Lacticaseibacillus paracasei subsp. paracasei: one gene and its partner. The protein of the gene in region 1 interacts with the protein of each later gene in a pairwise test. Links are inferred from orthologs where the notes say so. Each region holds a gene or a part of one and is shown on either strand. Other genes may lie near its edges.

Region 1 (10,731 bases):
ACGCCTTCAACGTCGGACTACGATCAACATGGCGATCACACCCGCAACAACGCATCACCATCACCGTCCATTCATCATGACAATCTGACGTTTGGCCGCTAACAATGCTAACGTATAGCGATCCGTGAAAAAGACAACCGGATCGTCGGCACTATCGGCTGCCCGCCCGGCTCGACCAGCGATCTGTACTAGCGCCGAGGCCGTGAATGCCCGATCGGCTGCAGCCACGACCCCAACCGCACACTTGGGCACCGTTACGCCGCGTTCCAAAATTGTCGTCGTGACTAAAACCTGAATTTGCCGCTGACGAAAAGCCGTTATTTTCTCTGCCCGTAGACGGTCCGTGCTAGCAACGCCAGCTACCCTTAGCCCGTTACGTTGAACAAGCGCAGCAATTTGAGGCGCCCAGCTGATCTTAGGAACAAACAGCAAACATGACCGCCCTGTCGCCACGACATCACGCACCCACTTCACGATGGCAGGTGGCAACTGGGACGGTAATTTTTTAAAATTCATCAACCGAATCGCTGGAACTGGCAAAGGGTGCCCGTGAAATCGACGAAACAATCGACTGACCATCAACCCTTTACGCATCGCCGCCTTCAATGGCCGATCCGGCGTTGCCGTTAAATAAACAACCGGTCCACGCCGGGCACCTTGAACAGCCCGATGGAGCATGGGTGTTCCCGCCATCGGAAACGCATCGACCTCATCAACGACAATCAGATCAAAAGCCCGATGAAATCGTAATAATTGATGCACGGTGGCCAGCAACAAATCACTGTCAGTTTGATCAAAATGACCGCCATATCGAACGGCGATGGGGGTGGTTGCAAAGGCAGTTCGCAGTCGCGGCGCAAGCTCCCGAATAACATCAATTCTCGGCGAAACAATAGCCACGCGCTTGCCTTGTTGTACCATCTGTGAAATGGTCGGAAAAAGCATCTCGGTTTTGCCAGCACCTGTCACTGCCCAAATCAAATGATCAGCCCCTGCTGTAACACTCGTTTGTAAAGCTGTTGACGCTTTTTGCTGGGCAGGCGTCAATGTCCCGTGCCACGTTAATAAGCCGTCGCCAACAGGCCGGTGCGGCTGTTCAAAGCGGTAAAGCAAATCACGATTTGTTAAGCGGCCTAAACTCACGCAAGCTGAACAATAAAACCGCCCATCAGGCAATTGAACTGGCTTTCGATCACCGCAACGTTGGCAACACCAGCGCCCGTGTTCTTGAATCAACGCTGGCAGTGATGTGGCCTGTGCTATATTAGAAACGGTTAAGCGCATCAGTTCATTTTCTGTCAATTGTGCCCCAGCAAGATTCATCATGATCACCTCATAAGGAGATTACGCATGTCAGAGCAATATCTTACCATCCAACAAACCGGCAACTACACAAATACCATTAAAAAATCGCGTTTCATCACCCATCTTGCGCGTATCAAGGATGAAGACGATGCCAAGGCCGTCATTGCGCAAGTATCAAAGGAAAACGCCAAAGCTACCCACAATGTTTTTGCTTATGTTCTTGGCGATACCAATCAAATTCAACGCGCAAGCGATAATGGCGAGCCTTCTGGAACTGCCGGTGCCCCAACACTGGAGGCTTTGTTGCAGCATGACTTGCGTGATGTGGTAGCCGTCACGACTCGTTACTTTGGCGGCATTAAACTTGGTGCTGGCGGACTCATCCGGGCGTATGCAGGCAATGCCAACACGGCGATCGAAACCATCGGCATTGTGGCGCGCATCAAACAAAAAGCTGTAACTTTTACCATTCCTTACGCTGACTTTGATCCAATTCAGCATTTTTTGACAACCAATCATTTGTCAATTGCGAACACTGATTACGGGACTGCTGTTACCATCACCCTGTATCTAGATGATGAGCATTTGCAGGCGACGCTCGCGGCCCTAAATGATTTCTTGAATGGACAGTTTTCGCCTACCATTGGCGCCAGTCAATACCGCGAAGTCCCTTTACCAAGAAAGCCTAAGCTCTAAGAGGACATCTAACTGTCTAACAATAATGTCCGAACTAAAACAGCATAAAAAATACAGTACCCACCAACTTTGTGCTGGTGGGTACTGTGTTTTTTACTTGGCGTATTCCACAGTCCTTGTCTCCCGAATCACGGTGACTTTGATATGGCCTGGATACTCCAGTTCTTTTTCAATTTCATTGCGAATATCACGAGCCAAGATGACGCTCTGATCATCAGAGAGCTTTTCCGGTTGGACGATGACCCGGACTTCTCGACCTGCTTGAATAGCGAAACTATGATCCACGCCAGCATGACTGTTGGCGATTACTTCTAGTTTCTCCAAACGATGAAGATAGTTCTCAAGCGATTCCGACCGCGCGCCTGGGCGGGCAGCTGAAATCGCATCTGCTGCGGCAACCAGTACCGAAATGACACTGGTTGGTTCAACGTCACCATGATGCGATGCAATGGCGTTGATGACCGTCTTTGGTTCCTTGTACTTCGTTGCCAGCTCAACCCCGATTTCAACGTGAGATCCGTCAACTTCATGGTCAAGCGCCTTGCCTATATCATGTAATAACCCCGCGCGTTTCGCTAAGGTGACATCTTCTCCTAATTCAGCAGCCATCACACCAGTCAGTTTGGCGACCTGAATCGAATGATCCAGAACGTTCTGACCGTAACTCGTACGGAAGTGCAATCGGCCCAAAATCTTAATCAGATCGGGATGCATATTATGGATACCGACGTCGAAAATGGCTTGTTCACCAATTTCACGAATCCGGTCGTCCATTTCTTTGCGCGCCTTATCAACCATTTCCTCAATTCGTGCTGGATGGATCCGACCATCTTGAATGAGTTTTTCCAAAGCAATTCGCGCGATTTCCCGGCGAATTGGGTCAAAGCCGCTCAAAACAACGGCTTGTGGGGTATCATCAATAATCAAATCGATACCTGTCAAAGTCTCAAGTGTCCGAATATTTCGACCTTCACGGCCGATGATTCGGCCTTTCATGTCGTCATTTGGCAAGTTCACCACGGTCACTGTCGTTTCGGCAACGATGTCAGAAGCGCTGCGCTGAATCGCATCGGCGATCAACACTTTAGCTTTCTTATCCGCGGCTTCCTTAGCTTCATCTTCGCTTTCTTTGATCATCACGGCGCGTTCATGCGTCAGTTCTGATTGTGTCTGGTCAAGAATCTGCTGCCGAGCCTGTTCATGAGTCAACTCGGCGATCCGTTCAAGTTCTGTGTGCTGTTTACTGATTTCTGAAGAGATATCTTGTTCACGTTCATCTAGCTGTTGCTGCCGCTTGTTCAAATTTGCTTCCCGGTCAGCAAGACTTTGTTCCTTGCGATCTAGCGTATCGTCCCGCCGATCCAAAGTATCCTCTCGCTGATTCAGTCGATGTTCCGACTTCTGGACTTCTGTCCGCCGATCTTTCAATTCATCTTCAAGTTGGGTTCGATAGCGATGATTCTCGTCTTTTGCTTCCAGCAGTTTTTCTTTTTTTAAAGTCGCTGCTTCTTTTTTAGCGGCCTCAATAATGCCTTCTGCTGTCTGCGTCGCTCGATCCAAATTGTTCTGGTGGAGCTTCTTTTGAAGTGCAAATCCGATCAATAAACCGACCGCTAAAGCGATGACTGCTGCGAGGGTTATTGAGACCAGTGTTACTGAACTCATCATTTCACCTCCGCATCATCTAAGCGATTCAATCAAATTTTGATCAAAATCTTTGATGCTTTTTTAAATTATTACACCTCTATTAGTTTACGTGCTAGGGTGCAAGGTGTCAACCGAAGCGGGAGGCGCACAGCGGCGCCTAAAAACCAGCATTAAAGCAGTCTTAAGTCTGGGTGATGCTTTTTACGAACTGAGAAAAATAAAACATATATCAAATCTCCTTAAGACCGCTCAGATAAAAAAACTTGCGCCATCGGACTCATCACATCCGACAACAGCAAGTTGACTCATGACTCATGATTCATACTTCAGCCTGTTGATGTATTTCGGGTTGATCTTCACTGACCGAAGCCGTCTCCCGACCAGGTGCGGCTGCCATACCATAAGCCACGCGAACCTGTTGTTTAATCGTCTGCTGAAGATCAGCGTGGTTATCAAGATATGTCTTAGCGTTTTCGCGACCTTGGCCGATGCGTTCACCTTGATACGCGTACCATGACCCTGCTTTTTCAACAATATCTCTCTCAACGGCCATGTCGACAAGTTCGCCAGTTTGCGAAATGCCTTGGCCATACATGATATCCACAATTGCTGTTCGAAAAGGCGGTGCCACCTTATTCTTGACCACTTTGATTTTAGTGCGATTGCCGACGACATCTGCGCCTGTCTTGATCTGTTCCGACCGCCGGATTTCTAACCGAACAGTCGCATAAAACTTCAATGCACGACCACCTGGTGTCGTTTCCGGACTCCCAAAAATGATCCCGACTTTCTCACGAATCTGATTAATGAATAAAGCAATCGTTTTTGTCTTATTGATGGAACCGGATAACTTACGTAACGCCTGTGACATTAATCGGGCTTGCAAGCCAACATGGGCATCCCCCATATCGCCCTCAATCTCAGCCCGCGGCACCAAAGCAGCAACTGAATCAATCACCACAATATCAATGGCACCAGACGCGACTAGTTCATCAGCAATCTCCAGCCCTTGTTCGCCTGTGTCTGGCTGGGAGAGCAATAATTCGTCAATATTGACGCCCAAAGCAGTTGCGTACTTGGGATCCATCGCATTCTCGGCATCAATATAGGCGGCAGTACCGCCTTGCTTCTGCACTTCAGCAACAGCATGCAGCGCGACGGTTGTTTTGCCGGAACTTTCCGGTCCATAAATTTCGACAATTCGTCCGCGCGGAAAGCTCCCAACACCAAGTGCATCATCAACGGCAAGTGAGCCGCTAGAGACAACGGAAACGCGCGTGTCCGCCTTAGCACCCATTCGCATAATCGCGCCTTTACCAAAATTTTTTTCAATCTTTTTCAGTGCAACATCCAATGCTTTCTGGCGTTCGTCTCCTGCCATCTTGCCGCCTCCTCTTGCGTAAACCTGACGTATTAACGTGTTAAAGAATGATTCTGTTAGGCCTGCAGCGCCCTTAATGCAAGCATCATACCAGTCATCACAGCACGCTGCCGAACATCATTGCGACCGCCAGGAAAATGGTAAACATGTGCTTCAGGCAGTTGGCCGCGCCGCGCTAAACCGATCCAAACCGTACCAGCAGGCTGTCCTTCCAGCGTGTCTGGACCGGCAACGCCGGTAAAGCTGACACTTATATCCGCCGCTGCCTTACGCCGAGCATGTTCAGCCATCGCCTTGGCTGTAAATGCGCTGACAACTCCGTGTGCCGCTAATTCGCGAGCATCAATTGCCAAAAAAGCGGCCTTTGTTGCAAGTGAGTAAGTGACAAAACCGCCCTTAAAATAAGTGGATACCCCCGGCACATCGCCTAACGCTGCTTGAAATGCGCCAGCAGTCAAACTCTCAGCTGCAGTAATTTGCATATCATTTGCCGCAAGCGTCTTCACAACCTCTTTTGCCAAACTATTGTCGTCACCGTAGCCGTAAAAATATTGACCATCACGATCCATGATGGCACCGATCATTGGTTCTAACTTTGCATCAGCGTCTTTTTCGGTAGCGCCACTGGCAGTGACGCGCACCGTCACCTCATGATCCTTGATATAAGTTGCAATGGTCGGATCGGTTTGGTTGGCAATCAAGTCGTCCAGATCTGTCACTAGTTGCGATTCGCCAATGCCAAAGAAACGTAAGACCCGGCTGACCATAATTTCCGCGTGGCCGCTCCATTTTGCTAGCCGCGGCAGCAGTTCATGATCAACCATCGGAACGAATTCCTTCGGTGGTCCCGGCAATAAGACATAGGTGTGCTGCCCATTGACGATCCACGCGCCAACCGCTAAGCCAACCCGATTGACCAAAATATCGGCGCCTTCCGGATACATGGCCTGTAATTGATTATTAGGCGTCATTGGCCGCTGCTGTTGCTTGACGCGCGCCTGTAATTTAGCCATAGCGTCAGGATCTTCAACCAATTTGCGGTTCAAGTGCGCTGCCAATGTTTGCTTGGTCAGATCATCTGGTGTCGGTCCTAACCCGCCAATCAAAATAACTAAATTACTGCGACTTTCCGCCAACTTAATGGCCTCCCCAAGTCGCGGCCCGTTGTCTCCCACCACCTGTTGATGGTAGCTATCAATACCCAGTGCTGTCAGTTGCTTAGCCATATAGGCACCATTTGTGTTAGTAATCTGTCCCATCAGGATCTCTGTCCCGACAGCAATAATCTCTGCTTGCATACTTTTCCCACCTAACAATAGAATTCGTTTTTTAAGGTACTTGACCTGACATTTTTAAAAAAAGTTGCAACTAAATAGCTGTATGGTGCTTAGATACTTCTTCACTAAGGTAAGCGTGCATTTTTTGTTGGCTGATTCATGCTTTGCTCGCAACCGGGCCTGCTGGTCCAAAAGCTTGCACATAGGGATCTCCGTATTTGCTGGTGGGGGTTCCCCACCCAGCTTAGGTTAGTGGCGACTTCACGCTGCGCTCGCAAACGCGCTCGCAGTCGCAGAAACCTACGTTCAAGGCCACTTACACTCCGGTTTCTAATCGCTCCTGCTCGCGCTCTACAAAAATACCCAAGCACCTGCCTGGGTATTGGAATAACTTATTATTGATGACTTGAACCGAATGAGTCCTTGAACACACCACGGTTTTTGTAGAAGTATTCGACACCTGAGTAAATCGTGAAGAAAACGGCGACATAGAACAGGATCAGTGCAAACGGCACATTGATATTGTTAAACCATGCGTTGTTTAGCATCAAGAAAATAATGGCAAACATTTGCGCGTTTGTTTTGATTTTTCCCGGCCAAGCCGCTGCTAAGACTTCACCTTCGTTTGAAAGCAATAAGCGTAATCCGGTTACGGCTAATTCACGCCACAGGATAATCGCGGTTCCCCATGCTGGAATCTGACCATTGGCCGTCAGAAAGATGAAGGCAGTCATAACCAGCAGTTTGTCAGCCAGTGGATCGGCAAATTTACCGAAATTAGTGACCAAATGCTTGCGTCGGGCAATTTGACCGTCAGCAAAGTCGGTTAAAGAGGCCACAATAAAAATAATCAGCGCGATAAACCAGCTCAAGGCGACCTTAGTTCCTGCAAGTGTCAGATACCCAGCCGGCCAATCAAGTGCCAGCAGGATCGTGAAAACAGGAATCAGAAAAATTCGGATGAGCGTTAATTTATTCGGAAGATTCATTCTTGCGAACCCTCGCTTTCTGTTGCATCAGCCGTGAAGGTGATGGTCCGTACGATGCTGGTTCCCTTTGAGATATCAACACTCTGACCATTGAGCTTGATGGTGGTCGCAGTTGCATTGCCTGACCGCACTTGGAATGTCGTGACGTTGTCTGGCAATGTCACTTCTTGCGAATTACCTGATGTCAATGAACCTTGCCACGTCGTTGAGCCGTTCACAATTACTGAAATCCAAGCAGTGGCGCCGGTTGCACCAAGCGTTAACTTGTTACCCGTCTTCGGCAGATTCTTTAAAGTAACTGCCTGAGTAGCACCATTGGCATCCGCTACAGAAATGTCCAATTTCGAACTCTTTTTAGTACTCTTCTTGGACGACTTCTCCGCAGTCTTCGAAGAACTAGAAGCCGCTGATGTCTTGCTTGTTTTCGAAGATGTCGACGATTTCGAAGTCTTGGATGTACTACGCTTCGATGAGACCGCAACACTTTCTGAATCTGTCGGGATCGTTTGCTTGGGTCCTGATTGGTAAACCAACATGATGACATAGATCACAATGACTGCCACGACAACAATTGCAGCAATCGCAATTTGCGGTAAATAACGCCGCAAACGGTTAACCGGACTCGCTTCTTCGGCGCGGGTTGCCCGAGTCTTATTTTCAACTGATTGTGCTGCATACTCTTGGGGTTGAGGTTCCGGGATGTCCTGCTGGAATTGCGTCAGCAACGCATCCCCATCAAGGCCGACAGTGTCAGCATATTGTTTAATAAAGGCACGCACATAAAAGTCGCCTGGCAGCGCATCAAAATTACCTTCTTCGATCGCGATCAGGTAGCGTTTTTGAATCTTGGTGATCTGTTGAAGATCATCAATCGTATAGCCTTTTTGAATCCGGGCGTCCCGTAATTTTTGCCCAATTTCATCCATAAGTTTTATTCACCCGCTATTTTTTATTGACCATTTTCAGTATATCATGAAAAACCAACTGCAAGCCTTAAGAAATCCTTTGTTTCCTAGATTCGCCAGCCACCTGTAACATATAAAGTTTGTCCTGTTAGATAAGCAGCATCTTTTGCAACTAGCATAGTCACATAGTAACTAATATCTTGTGGGGTCGCAAATCGTGCAGCAGGAATTTCCTCTCGAACCTTGGTCAAGGTCGCTTGATCAAACATTTTAGTGTTCATTTTTGTTGTCACTGCACCTGGCGCGACCACATTGACCGTGATGCCCAGACTGGCCACTTCCTGAGCATAGGCTTTTGCAAAGGCACTTTGCGCGCCTTTGACAGTACTATAGGCCACTTCCATCGCTGAACCTGCGCCACCATAGACAGACCCGATAAAGACAACGCGGCCATGACCGGACTGTGCTAATTTGTGCTCGATCTTCGTTAAAAGAGCCATCGGCGTCAATAGATGCACGCGCATCAAAGTTGTTAATTCAGAAACGGTTGTATCTTTAAATAAATGATAATACGTCATCCCTGCCGCAAAAATGACCGCGTCCAAGCTAAAAAGCTGGGCCGTCAAATCATCCAAATGACGATCATCAGTTAAATCATACTGTAACGGAATAAAATCCTGATTCGGATACGCCGCTTGAAAAGTCGCAATTTGGCTGGTAACCACTTGTTCGTGTTCAAAATAGTGCAGGTACAATGACCAGCCATCGTGGGCCAACTTTTTAGCCACCGCTTGGCCAATGTCACCCGACGCACCAACAATCAAAGCTGCTCGCATCAATCTGCCTCCGGAATCATATCTAAAACGGTCAATGCTTTCGCCTGAAAAACCTGATCAATCATAGCTTGTAAATCCGCTAGCGTGATGCTGCTCAAAATCTCGGGGAAATCAAACAAACTCGCCTGGCCAAAACTCAACGCACTTAGCTGATTGGCCACACCATTCAGTCCGTTAAGGCCAGCGTAGTATTTACCCAGTGACGCCCGCTTAATTAGAGCAACCCGGTCGCGGGTCAAATCCGGCTGTGTCGCTGCGTTTAGCAACACATGTTTGATCGCATCACTTAATGCGTGCGGATCATCGGTATCACCACCGACCAAGCCATAACTAAAGCTGCGCTGGTTCGTAAAATCAAAATCAAATGAGTCATCAATCAATCCTCGGTCATACCAATCTTGATATAACTGGGAAGAATCGCCAAACAGAACTTCTAACAAGAGCCGAATGGTTAATTGGTACCGCCAGCCCTCAGCCGTTGTAGGAATCGCAACCTGCCCTTTGATGCCGACCAGCGTCTTTGGGCGACTAATTGGCATCTCCAACTGGCGATATGGCACGATATCATCCGTCTGCAAATCCGCGTGAACGCCACGCACAATCGCCTGTGGCGCCGGAAACTGTTTGGCTGCTTGATTAGCCGCAACAAAAGCCATAATGGCATCAGCATCAATATTTCCCACAACAATCAATGTCATGTTGCTTGGTTGATAGAAAACCCGATGAATCGTATACAACATTTCCGGCGTGATTTGGGCAATACTTGCCACTGTGCCAGCCACATCAACATGCGCCGGATGGTTTGGAAAAAGGTTTTCTAACAAACCGGCATAACCGCGCCACCCTGGATCATCCTGATACATTTGAATTTCTGACCCGATAATGCCTTGCTCCTTAGCAACTGATGCCTTAGAAAAAAATGGCGTTTGCACAAAATCCAGTAAAATCTGTAAGTTCTTCGTCAGCTGCGTTGTTGTAGAGAATAAAAAACTCGTTTTGGTCGCACTCGTGAATGCATTTGCTGATGCCCCAGTTTCACCAAAAAGATCAAAGGCATCATGATCTTCCTTTTCAAATAGCTTGTGCTCAAGAAAGTGGGCAATTCCGGCCGGATAAGTCACCATCTGTTTGCCATTTGGTGCAAATTGCGTATCAATCGAACCATAATCGGTTGTCATGATCGCATAGCTTTTGTGATACGCGGGGCGAGGCACAACTTGCAATCGCAGCCCGTTCGATAGCGTGGTCGTGATCACCGTTTCATCGACATCACTAAAATACTGTGTCTTCATTCGCTATCCTCCCCAGTCAAGAAATAGGTGGCCTGCAATTTCATATCTGCGGCGGCCTGTTGAACCGCTTGGCGATCAACCGCCTTAATCCGCTGAGCAAACTCATCAAAATTCTGTGGCGCATCTGGTACTAACAACTGATACAACGCCTGATTTGTCAAAAACCGTGGGCTGTCATAGGCGGCACGCTGATGATCCAAAATGCCGTCCTTCACGGCCTTCAATAGGGCGTCAGAAAAATCGCCATTGACCACTGCCGCCAACTGATCACGAATAAGATCAGCAACTTGCTGACGATCTTTTCCTTCAATCCCGGTTTGAACCAGCATCAAGCCGCGAAAATCATCGAACATGGAGCTCGCATAATAAGCCAAACTAGCCTTCTCGCGGACATTGGTGAATA
Region 2 (10,724 bases), 480 kb from region 1 along the record:
CCCAACGCGAAGCTGCAGAGGCTTCAAAAACGGCCTTAGCAGCTAGTGGGCGCTTCAGTGATCCGATTGTGACGCAAATCGAAGCTGCCAAGCCGTTTTATCCGGCTGAGCCTGAGCACCAACAGTTTTATGCTAAGAATCCCCGCCGTTATGCATTAGAACATGCACAACGGCAGGCTTTTATCGACAAAACATGGAAGGATCAATAATGCATCGGACTTTTTACGAATATCTCATGACCCTGCGTAACCCCAATGACCATAGTGAAATTGCTGAATTTGCGAAAAATGCCTTTTTGGATCAAAGCTTTCCTAAGCAAGAAAAGGATTACCATCGACTAAGCGATTATCTGGAACTAAACGGCAATTATTTGCCAAGCATGGCCGTTTTTGACGAAACGTATCGCGCCTATGAGGCGAGTGAAAGCACAGGAGGCGATTCGTATCAATAAACGTAGATTACCGTGGTGGGCCGTTTTGATAATTGTCATCGTCGCACTTGGCGGTGGTGTCGCAGGCGGTTACGCGCTCTCTTATCAGCAAGCGCAACAAAATGTTTTGAAAACAAGTGTCCCCAAGGAACTAGCACCCGTTATTGCTGCTTATGAGACGGTTACCAATAACTACTATAAAAGCGTCAATACGACCAAATTAACCGATGGCGCGATTAAAGGTATGCTGGCAACGTTAGATGATCCATATTCCGTTTACTTGCAGAATAACGATAAAACCAATCTTGATGACACGATTTCGGCTTCATTTGGCGGTATCGGTGCCACCGTCCAGCAAAATCATGACAGTCTTTCCATCGCTAGCATTTTACCTGATACGCCCGCCAAAAAAGCAGGCATGCAAGTCGGCGATGTGCTGCTCAAGGTCAACGGTAAAGATGTCTCCAAACAAACCGTTAGCAAGGCAGTTGCCAAAATTCGCGGTAAAATCGGTACCACAGTGTCCGTCACCGTTAAGCGCGGCAGCAAACAAGCAACTTTCTCGATGAAACGGCAGAAAATCACGGTTGACACTGTCACTGGCCAACTTGCTTCGGCCAACAAACAGGTCGGCGTCATTACTATTTCGACTTTTAGCGAACCAACCGTCAAACAATTCAAGGCCACTGTTAAGAAATTACGCAAAGAAGGGGCCAAATCCTTTGTCCTCGACTTACGGCAAAATCCAGGCGGCATGATGAGTGCGGCTTTGTCCATCAGCTCCATGTTCTCCAAAAACGGCCAAACCGTTCTGCAAGTCGAAGACCGCAACGGTGCCAAGGAAGTCTATAAGGCTGGCAAGAAACTCGATGACGGCTTTAAAGTCACTGAAAAAACGGCGGTCTTAATTGATGGTAATTCGGCCTCAGCCAGTGAAATCACCGCTGCAGCACTTCACCAAAACAGCAACATTCCGCTTGTCGGTGAAAAGAGTTTCGGCAAAGGCACCGTCCAAAATGTCGGCGAAATGGGCAGCAACAAAGAACTCAAGCTGACCATCGCTAAATGGTTAACGCCAAACGGCACTTGGATCAATCACAAAGGCCTGACACCTGATATCAAGGTCGACTACCCAGCCGCGGCGAAGATCACCTTGATCAACGCCACTCAGCTCAAACCAGGCGATAAAGGCAGCGATGTGAAGTCCTTGCAACAAATGCTCACGGCACTTAAAGTCGGCTCCGTCACTGTCAATAGTCAATACGACGATGCCACCCAAGCAGCTGTCAAAACGTTCCAGCAAGCAAATAAGCTTGACGCAACAGGAACGGCTGATCAGGATACGTTGGCAACGCTCGCGCAGAAGTTGAGTGCACAGTTGACAAAGGATGATCCGATGATGAAGGCGGCTGTGGATGCAGTAGCCAAGTGAAAATCAAATAGGTTATGATATGCGCGTATATGCCTTTTAGGAGGTGTGTACGCGTTTTTTTCGCACGTTCAATGATCCGCATTTTCGTGTTGTCATGGTTGACTGGGAAAATTATGCCAGTGCGCTTACCGCAAAGTTTCGCCAATTATATAGTCGAACGCGGGATTCAAAGGCCTTATTTGAAGTTTATTCAGCGATGAAGGATGATCCCGTTTTTAAGCAAACGTGGGATCAGCTAAAGGTCGAAGAGTTAGGTGAAGAACGATTGCTGCTCAGCGTCCCTAACGCCGGAGAGCTCTATTTCGTTGAGACTTTTCTTAAGTTTTTGGGGAATGGTGATTTTATCGGCGTGCAACTGCCTGGGGATGAAGGAACTCGCAAGAGGCTTGGTGAGATGGTTAGCGACTAAAAAGTGCATGACTGAGCGGCCCGACACATTTTTCGGCTATCATAGTTTAAAAACAGGCAGTTGTTACTTTTCACATAAATACAGTATGCTAGTCGTTAGGAAATAGTTCATACTGAGATTTTAATTGTCTTAGTCCTAAAGGAGTTACACAAATGGCACAAATTCAATGGTTTCCCGGTCACATGGCCAAAGCCCGGAAACAAGTTCAAGAAAAGATTAAACAAGTCGACCTCGTGCTTGAAGTTGTCGATGCGCGGACACCGGAATCGTCGCGCAATCCGATGTTGGATGAGCTGGTGGCTGACAAGCCGCGCATTATGGTGCTGAATAAGCAGGATTTGGCTGATCCGGCGTTGACGGCGGCGTGGGTCCAATATTATCAGGATCAAGGGTTTGCGGCGATTGCGATTGATGCCCAGCATGCCAAGCGGTTGCAGCAAATTCCGCAATTGGCGACGAAGTTGTTGGCGGAAAAGATTGCTCGGAAAAAGGCGCGCGGCATTCGTAATCCGATGATTAAGGCGATGTGTATTGGCATCCCCAATGTCGGCAAGTCGACGGTGTTAAATCGTCTGGTTCGGCGTAACATCGCGGTGACCGGCAACAAACCAGGCGTGACGAAGAATCAACAGTGGTTGAAGGCCAGTGATAACTTTCAATTGCTTGATACCCCTGGGATTCTTTGGCCGAAGTTTGCCTCACAAACAATTGGGATGCGGTTAGCCTTTACAGGTGCAATTGCCGATGCAGTTTTCCAAGAAGACATGGTTGGCTTGTATGGGCTGACTTACTTTATGGCGCATTATCCAGCTGCTTTGAAAAAGGCATACCATGTCACCGATGATGATTTAAATGAAGCGCCCCATGACCTGCTGGTTAAGTTGACGAAATCACAAGGTTTCGCTGAGGCTTACGATCGGATGGCTGAGCGCTTGATTTTTGATGCACGACAAGGAAAATTGGGACGCTTTACCCTCGAGAAGCCTGGTGAGACAGATGCCGACGCTGAGTGAGTACAAAGCATTGCTGGCTGCTGACGAAGTTGCACCGGCTATTTTGGCGGCACTTAAAGAAGACAGTCGCATCGGTGCTGGCAAATTACTGGCAGCGTATCAACGGCGACAGGCCCATCAAGCAGCCGAAGAGGTGGCTTTACGTTATCGTAGCAGGTATGAGCGTCAGTTATGGGGAACCTATGAGTATGTCGCTGGGTTAGACGAAGTAGGGCGGGGACCACTTGCTGGCCCTGTCGTGACGGCTGCGGTGATTTTGCCGCACCATTTTCAGTGGCCGGTGAATGACTCGAAACAGCTGACCGCACATGAACGCAATGTGCTTTACCCGCATATTTTAACTGAAGCGATTGTAGTTGGCATTGGCGTGGCTGATAATCGGACGATTGACCGTGAAAATATTTACCATGCGACTGAATTGGCGATGGCTCAAGCCGTTGACCATTTGCGAGTCGCTCCGGAATGTTTGTTGGTGGACGCAATGCACGTGCCAGTCGACTTACCGCAAAAACGCTTAATTAAGGGCGATGCCAACAGCATCAGCATCGCTGCGGCCAGTATTGTTGCTAAAGTGATTCGTGATCGTCTTATGATGATGTACGATAAAATTTATCCTGGTTATGATTTTAAGGACAACATGGGATACGGGACAAAGGCACATCTTGCCGGATTGGCGGCGCACGGCGTTACCCCAATTCATCGCCGCAGTTTTGGGCCTGTCCGTGATCGACTGCGCTCTTAGTGCTTCGTTGAGTGTGTCGATGTCGTGTTTGCGTAGTTTATTTGCGGGAGGACGACCAACAATGACACTGCGCAATTTTTTACTAGCATGGCATATTGCCACACGCCAGAATCCACGGATGGCAGTTGCTTTAGAACAAGCTATCCGAGGAAAAGACGATCTCGCACCGTTTCATGCAGAACTCAAGAAACGTTTGACTGACCAGTATAGTCAACAATTAATTGCTGCCAAACATGTGCCGTTTATGACGTATGTTGATGCTGCTTATCCACCACGATTGCGGGAAATTCCGCAGCCGCCGTTGGTGCTTTTTTATCGTGGGCAGTTAGGTCTGTTGAATCAATTAACGTTAGGGATTGTTGGTTCGCGGCGTGCAACCGGCTATTCAGCAACGGCGCTGGCGCAGTTATTGCCGCAACTACCGTCAATGGTGATTGCAAGTGGACTAGCAGCAGGAGCTGATGCGATGGCGCATGAGGCAGCCCTCAGTGCCCGACTGCCAACGATTGCAGTGATTGCCAACGGCCTTGATCAGGTGTATCCTGCCAAGAACCGCGATTTGCAGGTGCAGATTGCGCATGTTGGGCTTGTTTTAAGTGAGTATCCACCAGCAACCGGCCCGCAGCGGTTTCAATTTGTCGCTCGCAATCGGATTATTGCCGGTATTGCCCATGGTGTGATGGTAACTGAGGCGGAGATGAAAAGCGGCAGTCTCATCACGGCTAACTATGCTTTGCAACATAATCGCGAAGTTTTTGCGTTGCCTAATCGAATTGATGCGCCTTTGGGAGCAGGTACAAATGCGCTGATTCAGGCAGGAGCGGCGTTGGTGACTGGTCCAGAGACGTTGGTAGAAAACTTGAATTTTTACCCTTGAGGTGCACATTTTTGCTTATTTTATAGTAGAAAAAATTTCTTTTGATTTGACAAGAGCAAAATGACTAGCTTATGATAGCAACTGTTTTGAGTCAGCAGGTGGCATTGACCATTAGACTGGCACCAGTTGCGATTGCTTTGATGGTCGCGCCGGTGGCAGATGATCTATTGCCGCCTTAGGACGCATCAATTACTGACGACGAATCGTCAGCATCGCACAAATTAATCAGGGCTTGCCTACTAGGCAATGCCACCGGAAGGAGCGCGTTCATGGCCGACAAGAAGTTAGTCATTGTTGAATCGCCAGCCAAAGCCAAGACTATTGAAAAGTATCTTGGCCGAACCTATAAAGTTGTTGCAAGTTTGGGGCACATTCGCGATCTACCTAAGAGTCAGATGGGGGTCGATGTCGATAACGACTACGAGCCAAAGTACATTTCGATTCGCGGCAAAGGCGATGTGATTAAATCCCTTAAAAAAGATGCTAAAAAAGCTAGCAAGATTTATCTCGCAGCCGATCCGGATCGTGAAGGAGAAGCCATTGCATGGCATGTCAGTCACATTTTAGGTTTGGATCCAAAAGCCAAAAATCGCGTCGTTTTTAACGAAATTACGAAAGATGCCGTTAAAAATGCGTTCAAAACCCCTCGTGGCATTGATATGGATCTTGTAGATGCCCAGCAGGCACGGCGGATTTTGGATCGACTGGTAGGCTATTCCATCAGTCCTTTATTATGGAAGAAAGTTAAAAAGGGCCTGAGTGCTGGCCGCGTTCAAAGTGTTGCGCTAAAGCTGATTATTGATCGCGAAAATGAAATCAAAAACTTCACGCCAGAAGAATACTGGTCATTAGACGCTGAGTTCCAAAAGGGCCGTAGTAAAAAGTTCAGTGCTAGTTTCTATGGCCTGAAGAATAAAAAGCAGGCTTTAAAGAACAACGAGGCCGTTCAAAAGATTTTGGGTCAAGTGGACAAAACTAAGCCGTTTGCTGTGACGAATGTTGTTAAAAAAGAACGCAAACGCTTCCCATCCCCGCCATTCACAACCAGTACCTTGCAGCAGGAAGCTAACCGTAAGTTGGGATTCCGCACCCGAAAGACCATGATGTTGGCCCAGCAACTGTATGAAGGAATTAACTTAGGTGGTAAGTTAGGCACCGTTGGGCTGATCACGTACATGCGGACCGACTCGACTCGCGTGTCAAATGTTGCCAAAACTGAAACCAGCCATTACCTGCATGAGAAATACGGCGAAGCTTATGCTGCTGTCAAAATTCGCCAAGGTAAACTGCAGGAAGGGGCACAAGATGCCCACGAAGCCATTCGGCCAACCAGCACATTACGGACACCGGATAGTTTGACGGCAGTTCTGGACAAAGATCAGATGAAACTTTATCGGCTGATCTGGAGTCGGTTTGTTGCCAGTGAAATGACCCCGGCGATTATTGACACTGTGGCCGTGACGTTAGACCAAAACGGTGTGACTTTCCGCGCCAACGGTAGTCAGACTAAGTTTGAAGGGTTTACCAAGTTGTATGTCTCATCACGTGACAGCGATCAAAAGGACAATATTTTGCCACCGCTTGCAGTTGGTGATGATGTCAAAATGTTGAAGACCGATCCGGCTCAACACTTTACACAGCCACCAGCCCGTTACTCGGAAGCAAACCTTGTCAAAGCGCTTGAAGAAAATGGCGTTGGTCGTCCGTCAACTTATGCGCCAACTATCGAAACCATTCAGAAACGTTACTACGTGAAACTGAATGCTCGCCGGTTTGAACCGACTGAATTAGGTGAGATCGTCAACAGCTTGATCGTTGAATTCTTCCCGGACATCGTGAATATCAAATTTACGGCGAACGTCGAATCTGAACTTGATGGGATTGAAACCGGCGAGGCTGATTGGGTTAAGGTGATTGATCAGTTCTATAAGCCATTTGAAAAAGAAGTGGCTCACGCCGAAACTGGGATCGCGAAGATTCAAATCAAAGACGAACCAGCCGGCTTCAACTGTGACATCTGCGGTGCGCCGATGGTTATCAAAATGGGTCGTTATGGTAAGTTTTACGCCTGTTCCCGATTCCCGGATTGCCGCAACACCAAGGCCATTGTCAAAGAGATCGGGGTTGTCTGCCCGAAATGTCATATCGGTCAAGTTGTTGAACGTAAGAGCAAGCGTAACCGCGTCTTCTATGGTTGCTCGCGTTATCCAGACTGCGACTTTGTCTCATGGGACAAACCAGTCGGCCGCGATTGCCCGGTCTGCGGACATTTCTTAGTTGAGAAAAAGAGCAAAGCTGGCACCCAAGTTGTCTGCCCAAATAACGATTATAAAGAAGCCTTACAAAAAGCATAATTTGAGAAAGCAGTGAGTATGTTATCTTTGTACTCACTGTTTTTTTCGGGTAAACTTGGGCAGAGTGTGAACAGGCGCGCTTAGAAACCGGAGCCTAAATGGCTGGGCTTTGGCCATTTAGGCTTGAGGTCCTTATGTGCAGGTTTCTGCGCCTGTTTGCGCGTTTCGGAACCGGAGCATCACCAGCCTTGAAGTCTAAATGGCTGAACTTTGGCCATTTAGACTTCAAGGTCCTTACACGGAGGTTTCTGCGCCTGATCGCGCCTTTAGAAAACTTGCTCAAAGATTCAGTCTGCCCACAATAGCAAGCTGAGTCGCTACCGCATCAGCAAGCCACAAAAATACACGTGCCGCAAAACTCACATTTTCTCTGAACGAACTAATTGCGCCACGCCACCACAAGGAGGAATCACTCATGCCAACAGTTAATGTCATTGGTGCCGGACTAGCCGGATCAGAAGCAGCCTGGCAAATCGCTCAGGCCGGTGTAGATGTCAACTTATACGAGATGCGTCCCGTTAAAATGACACCTGCTCATCACACGAGCAATTTTGCTGAGCTTGTCTGCACGAATTCACTGCGCGCCAACCAGATCACCAATGCGGTGGGTCTATTAAAGGAAGAAATGCGTCAGTTACATTCAATCATTATTCAAAGTGCTGACGCCACCGCAGTCCCTGCTGGCGGTGCCTTGGCGGTGGATCGCGAACCATTTAGCGAGCTAGTGACCCAAAAGTTGACGAGCAATTCGCATATTCATGTGGTGAATGAGGAATTGTCAGCATTTCCTGATGGGATCACAGTGGTGGCTACCGGTCCGCTAACAGCGCCCGGGTTAGCACAGGCAATTGTTGATCTGAACGGCGAGGCCGGTTTGTCGTTCTTTGACGCAGCCGCACCGATTCTTGATGCGAATACGATCAACGAGGACATTGTTTATAAAAAGTCGCGCTATGATCGTGGCGAAGCCGCCTATTTGAATTGTCCGATGACGAAGGATGAATTCTTGACGTTCTATCAAGCGCTCGTTTCGGCCGAAGTTGCTGAAGGCCATGATTTTGAAAAGATGACGGTTTTTGAAGGCTGCATGCCGATTGAAGTCATGGCCAAACGCGGTATTAAAACTATGTTGTTTGGCCCGCTAAAGCCAGTTGGCCTTGAAGATCCACGGACAGGTAAGGAACCTTACGCGGTTGTCCAGTTGCGTCAAGATAACGCTGCAGCGAGTTTATATAACATGGTCGGATTCCAAACTCATCTTAAATGGGGCGAGCAAAAACGGGTTTTCCGACTAATCCCTGGACTTGAAAACGTGCAAATCGTCCGGTATGGCGTCATGCATCGCAACACTTTCATGAAATCCCCAGTGGTTTTGGAACCAACATATGCATCCAAACGCCGGCCTGATCTGTTCTTTGCAGGCCAGATGACTGGGGTGGAAGGTTATGTTGAAAGCGCCGCCAGCGGTCTGATTGCGGGTACCAATGCGGCCCGTATGGCGCTTGGAGAAACCCCGCTGATTTTTCCCGAAACTACAGCGATGGGGTCAATGGCGGATTACATTACTCACACATCCGCCCATCACTTCCAGCCGATGAATGCGAACTTTGGCATCATGCCAGCGTTAACAGTCAAAGTACGCAATAAAAAAGAACGCAATCAGCAGTTAGCTGATCGTGCATTAAAAGATTTAGCTACTTTCCAAGCAGGTATGAATCGGGTTGAACAAGTTTAAGGACGCAAAAAATCTCGGGTTACCGGGATTTTTTCATTGGTATTTCGGCGGCTTGATGGTGTTGATGCACTGAAAGCGTCAACAATGGCTGCATTTTATGTTAATGTATTATCGGAGGGATTCAATGAAGCCAATTGCAGCGTTTCAGGAGTATCTTGAAGTTGAACGGCAGTATTCACCGGAAACAGTGACGGCTTATTTGAGTGATCTTCGAGAATTTCAGGCGTTTCTCAAGGCCAACGGCGGGTTTACTGACTTTCGGCATGTGGATGATTTAGACGTTCAAACTTATTTGACTGATCTTAACAAACAGGATTTGGCACGGACATCGATTGCCCGAAAAATCAGTAGTTTGAGAAGCTTTTACCGTTATTTGACACGAATTGATGTCGTCAAACGCAACCCATTTGAGCTGGTTGAATTAAAAAAGCAGCATCATCATTTACCACAATTTTTCTATGAAGCCGAGATTCAGGAACTGTTCAAGACAGTTGCTGGCAAAACCCCGCTGGATCAACGTAATCGCGCTTTGTTGGAAGTTTTGTATGGCACCGGTATTCGAGTTTCCGAGTGTGCCAAACTGACATTGAATCAGGTCGATTTCAATACGGCATTACTGTTGATTCATGGTAAAGGCAACAAAGATAGGTATGTGCCCTTTGGACAGTACGCTCAGCAAGCACTACGAACTTATTTAAAAGATGGCCGACAAGTCTTGATGGCTAAAAGTCAGGCACAGCATCGATATGTATTTGTGAACCAGTATGGGCGTCCGATTACCTCGCGTGGCATTGAATATATTTTGGATCAGCTCATCAAGCAGACGACGCTGACAGCTAACATTCATCCCCACATGCTGCGGCATAGTTTTGCAACCCATATGCTGGATCATGGTGCTGACCTGCGAACTGTTCAAGAGCTACTGGGTCATGCAAGTTTATCAACCACACAAATCTACACGCATGTCACCATGGCACATTTAAAAAATGAGTATATGAAATATTATCCGAAGCATAATTAAGACTAAAGCATGATGCAAAAGCAGTCTGAGTTTTTTAAGCTAAGAACATTGGCGATAACAGATTAATCGCTACTTTAGCTGTTTTTATCCGACGAGATACGCAGATAACGCGCTCGCAGTCGCAGAAACCTGCACATAATGACCTGGAAGCCTAAATAGCCAAAATTCAGCCATTTAGGCTTGCAGCCCACTTATGCTCCGGTTTCTAAGCGCTTCTGCTTGCGCTCACTTAAAAAGGAGCATGACTATGACAACAATTGCAGCAGTAAGAAAAGATGGTGTGACCGCTTTGGCCGGTGACGGTCAGGTAACCCTTGGCGAAAAGGTCATCATGAAAGGCAACGCGCAGAAAGTTCGCCGGATCTATCATGATCAAGTCGTCATCGGATTTGCCGGCGGGGTAGCAGATGCTTTCACCCTGCAAGACTGGTTTGAAAAGAAGCTGGAGCATTATGCGGGCAACTTGCGACGTTCCGCAGTTGCGCTGGCTCAAGATTGGCGCAAGGATCCGACCTTGCAGAAACTTGAGGCCATGATGATCGTGATGGATGAGCATGACCTGTTACTTGTATCCGGGTCTGGCGAAGTGATAGATCCAGATGAAGACGTGGTAGCGATCGGCTCTGGCGGCAACTTTGCGCAAGCCGCGGCAATCGCGATGCTGCGGCATGCCCCGGATATGACACCAGCTGACATTGCCAAAGAAGCGGT

The links.
Region 2: the proteins of LBPC_RS04630 (region 1) and topA interact in binary tests that used the Escherichia coli proteins (3 or more experiments, as listed by UniProt). The link is inferred for Lacticaseibacillus paracasei subsp. paracasei from one-to-one orthologs.

What each region holds. Positions count from the first base shown.
Region 1 is NZ_AP012541.1:906,774-917,504, reverse strand. The notes cover bases 275-3,175. They hold LBPC_RS04630 (YigZ family protein), read left to right. Parts: upstream 275-1,350; coding sequence 1,351-2,001; downstream 2,002-3,175. Other genes in these bases: rny (ribonuclease Y), read right to left, coding at 2,095-3,175; LBPC_RS04635 (helicase-related protein), read right to left, coding at 275-1,323. Outside these bases: more of LBPC_RS04635, read right to left, coding at 61-274; more of rny, read right to left, coding at 3,176-3,666; recombinase RecA, read right to left, coding at 3,968-5,029; LBPC_RS04615 (competence/damage-inducible protein A), read right to left, coding at 5,086-6,327; pgsA (CDP-diacylglycerol--glycerol-3-phosphate 3-phosphatidyltransferase), read right to left, coding at 6,702-7,295; LBPC_RS04605 (helix-turn-helix domain-containing protein), read right to left, coding at 7,292-8,221; ymfI (elongation factor P 5-aminopentanone reductase), read right to left, coding at 8,308-9,036; EF-P 5-aminopentanol modification-associated protein YfmH, read right to left, coding at 9,036-10,328; EF-P 5-aminopentanol modification-associated protein YfmF, read right to left, coding at 10,325-10,731.
Region 2 is NZ_AP012541.1:1,390,465-1,401,188, forward strand. The notes cover bases 4,821-7,714. They hold topA (type I DNA topoisomerase), read left to right. Parts: upstream 4,821-5,172; coding sequence 5,173-7,257; downstream 7,258-7,714. Other genes in these bases: dprA (DNA-processing protein DprA), read left to right, coding at 4,821-4,903; trmFO (methylenetetrahydrofolate--tRNA-(uracil(54)-C(5))-methyltransferase (FADH(2)-oxidizing) TrmFO), read left to right, coding at 7,673-7,714. Outside these bases: peptide-methionine (S)-S-oxide reductase MsrA, read left to right, coding at 1-209; LBPC_RS06875 (YozE family protein), read left to right, coding at 209-451; LBPC_RS06880 (S41 family peptidase), read left to right, coding at 420-1,862; ribosome biogenesis GTPase YlqF, read left to right, coding at 2,424-3,284; LBPC_RS06895 (ribonuclease HII), read left to right, coding at 3,268-4,026; more of dprA, read left to right, coding at 4,088-4,820; more of trmFO, read left to right, coding at 7,715-8,992; tyrosine recombinase XerC, read left to right, coding at 9,117-10,013; ATP-dependent protease subunit HslV, read left to right, coding at 10,261-10,724. UniProt on the Escherichia coli protein: Releases the supercoiling and torsional tension of DNA, which is introduced during the DNA replication and transcription, by transiently cleaving and rejoining one strand of the DNA duplex.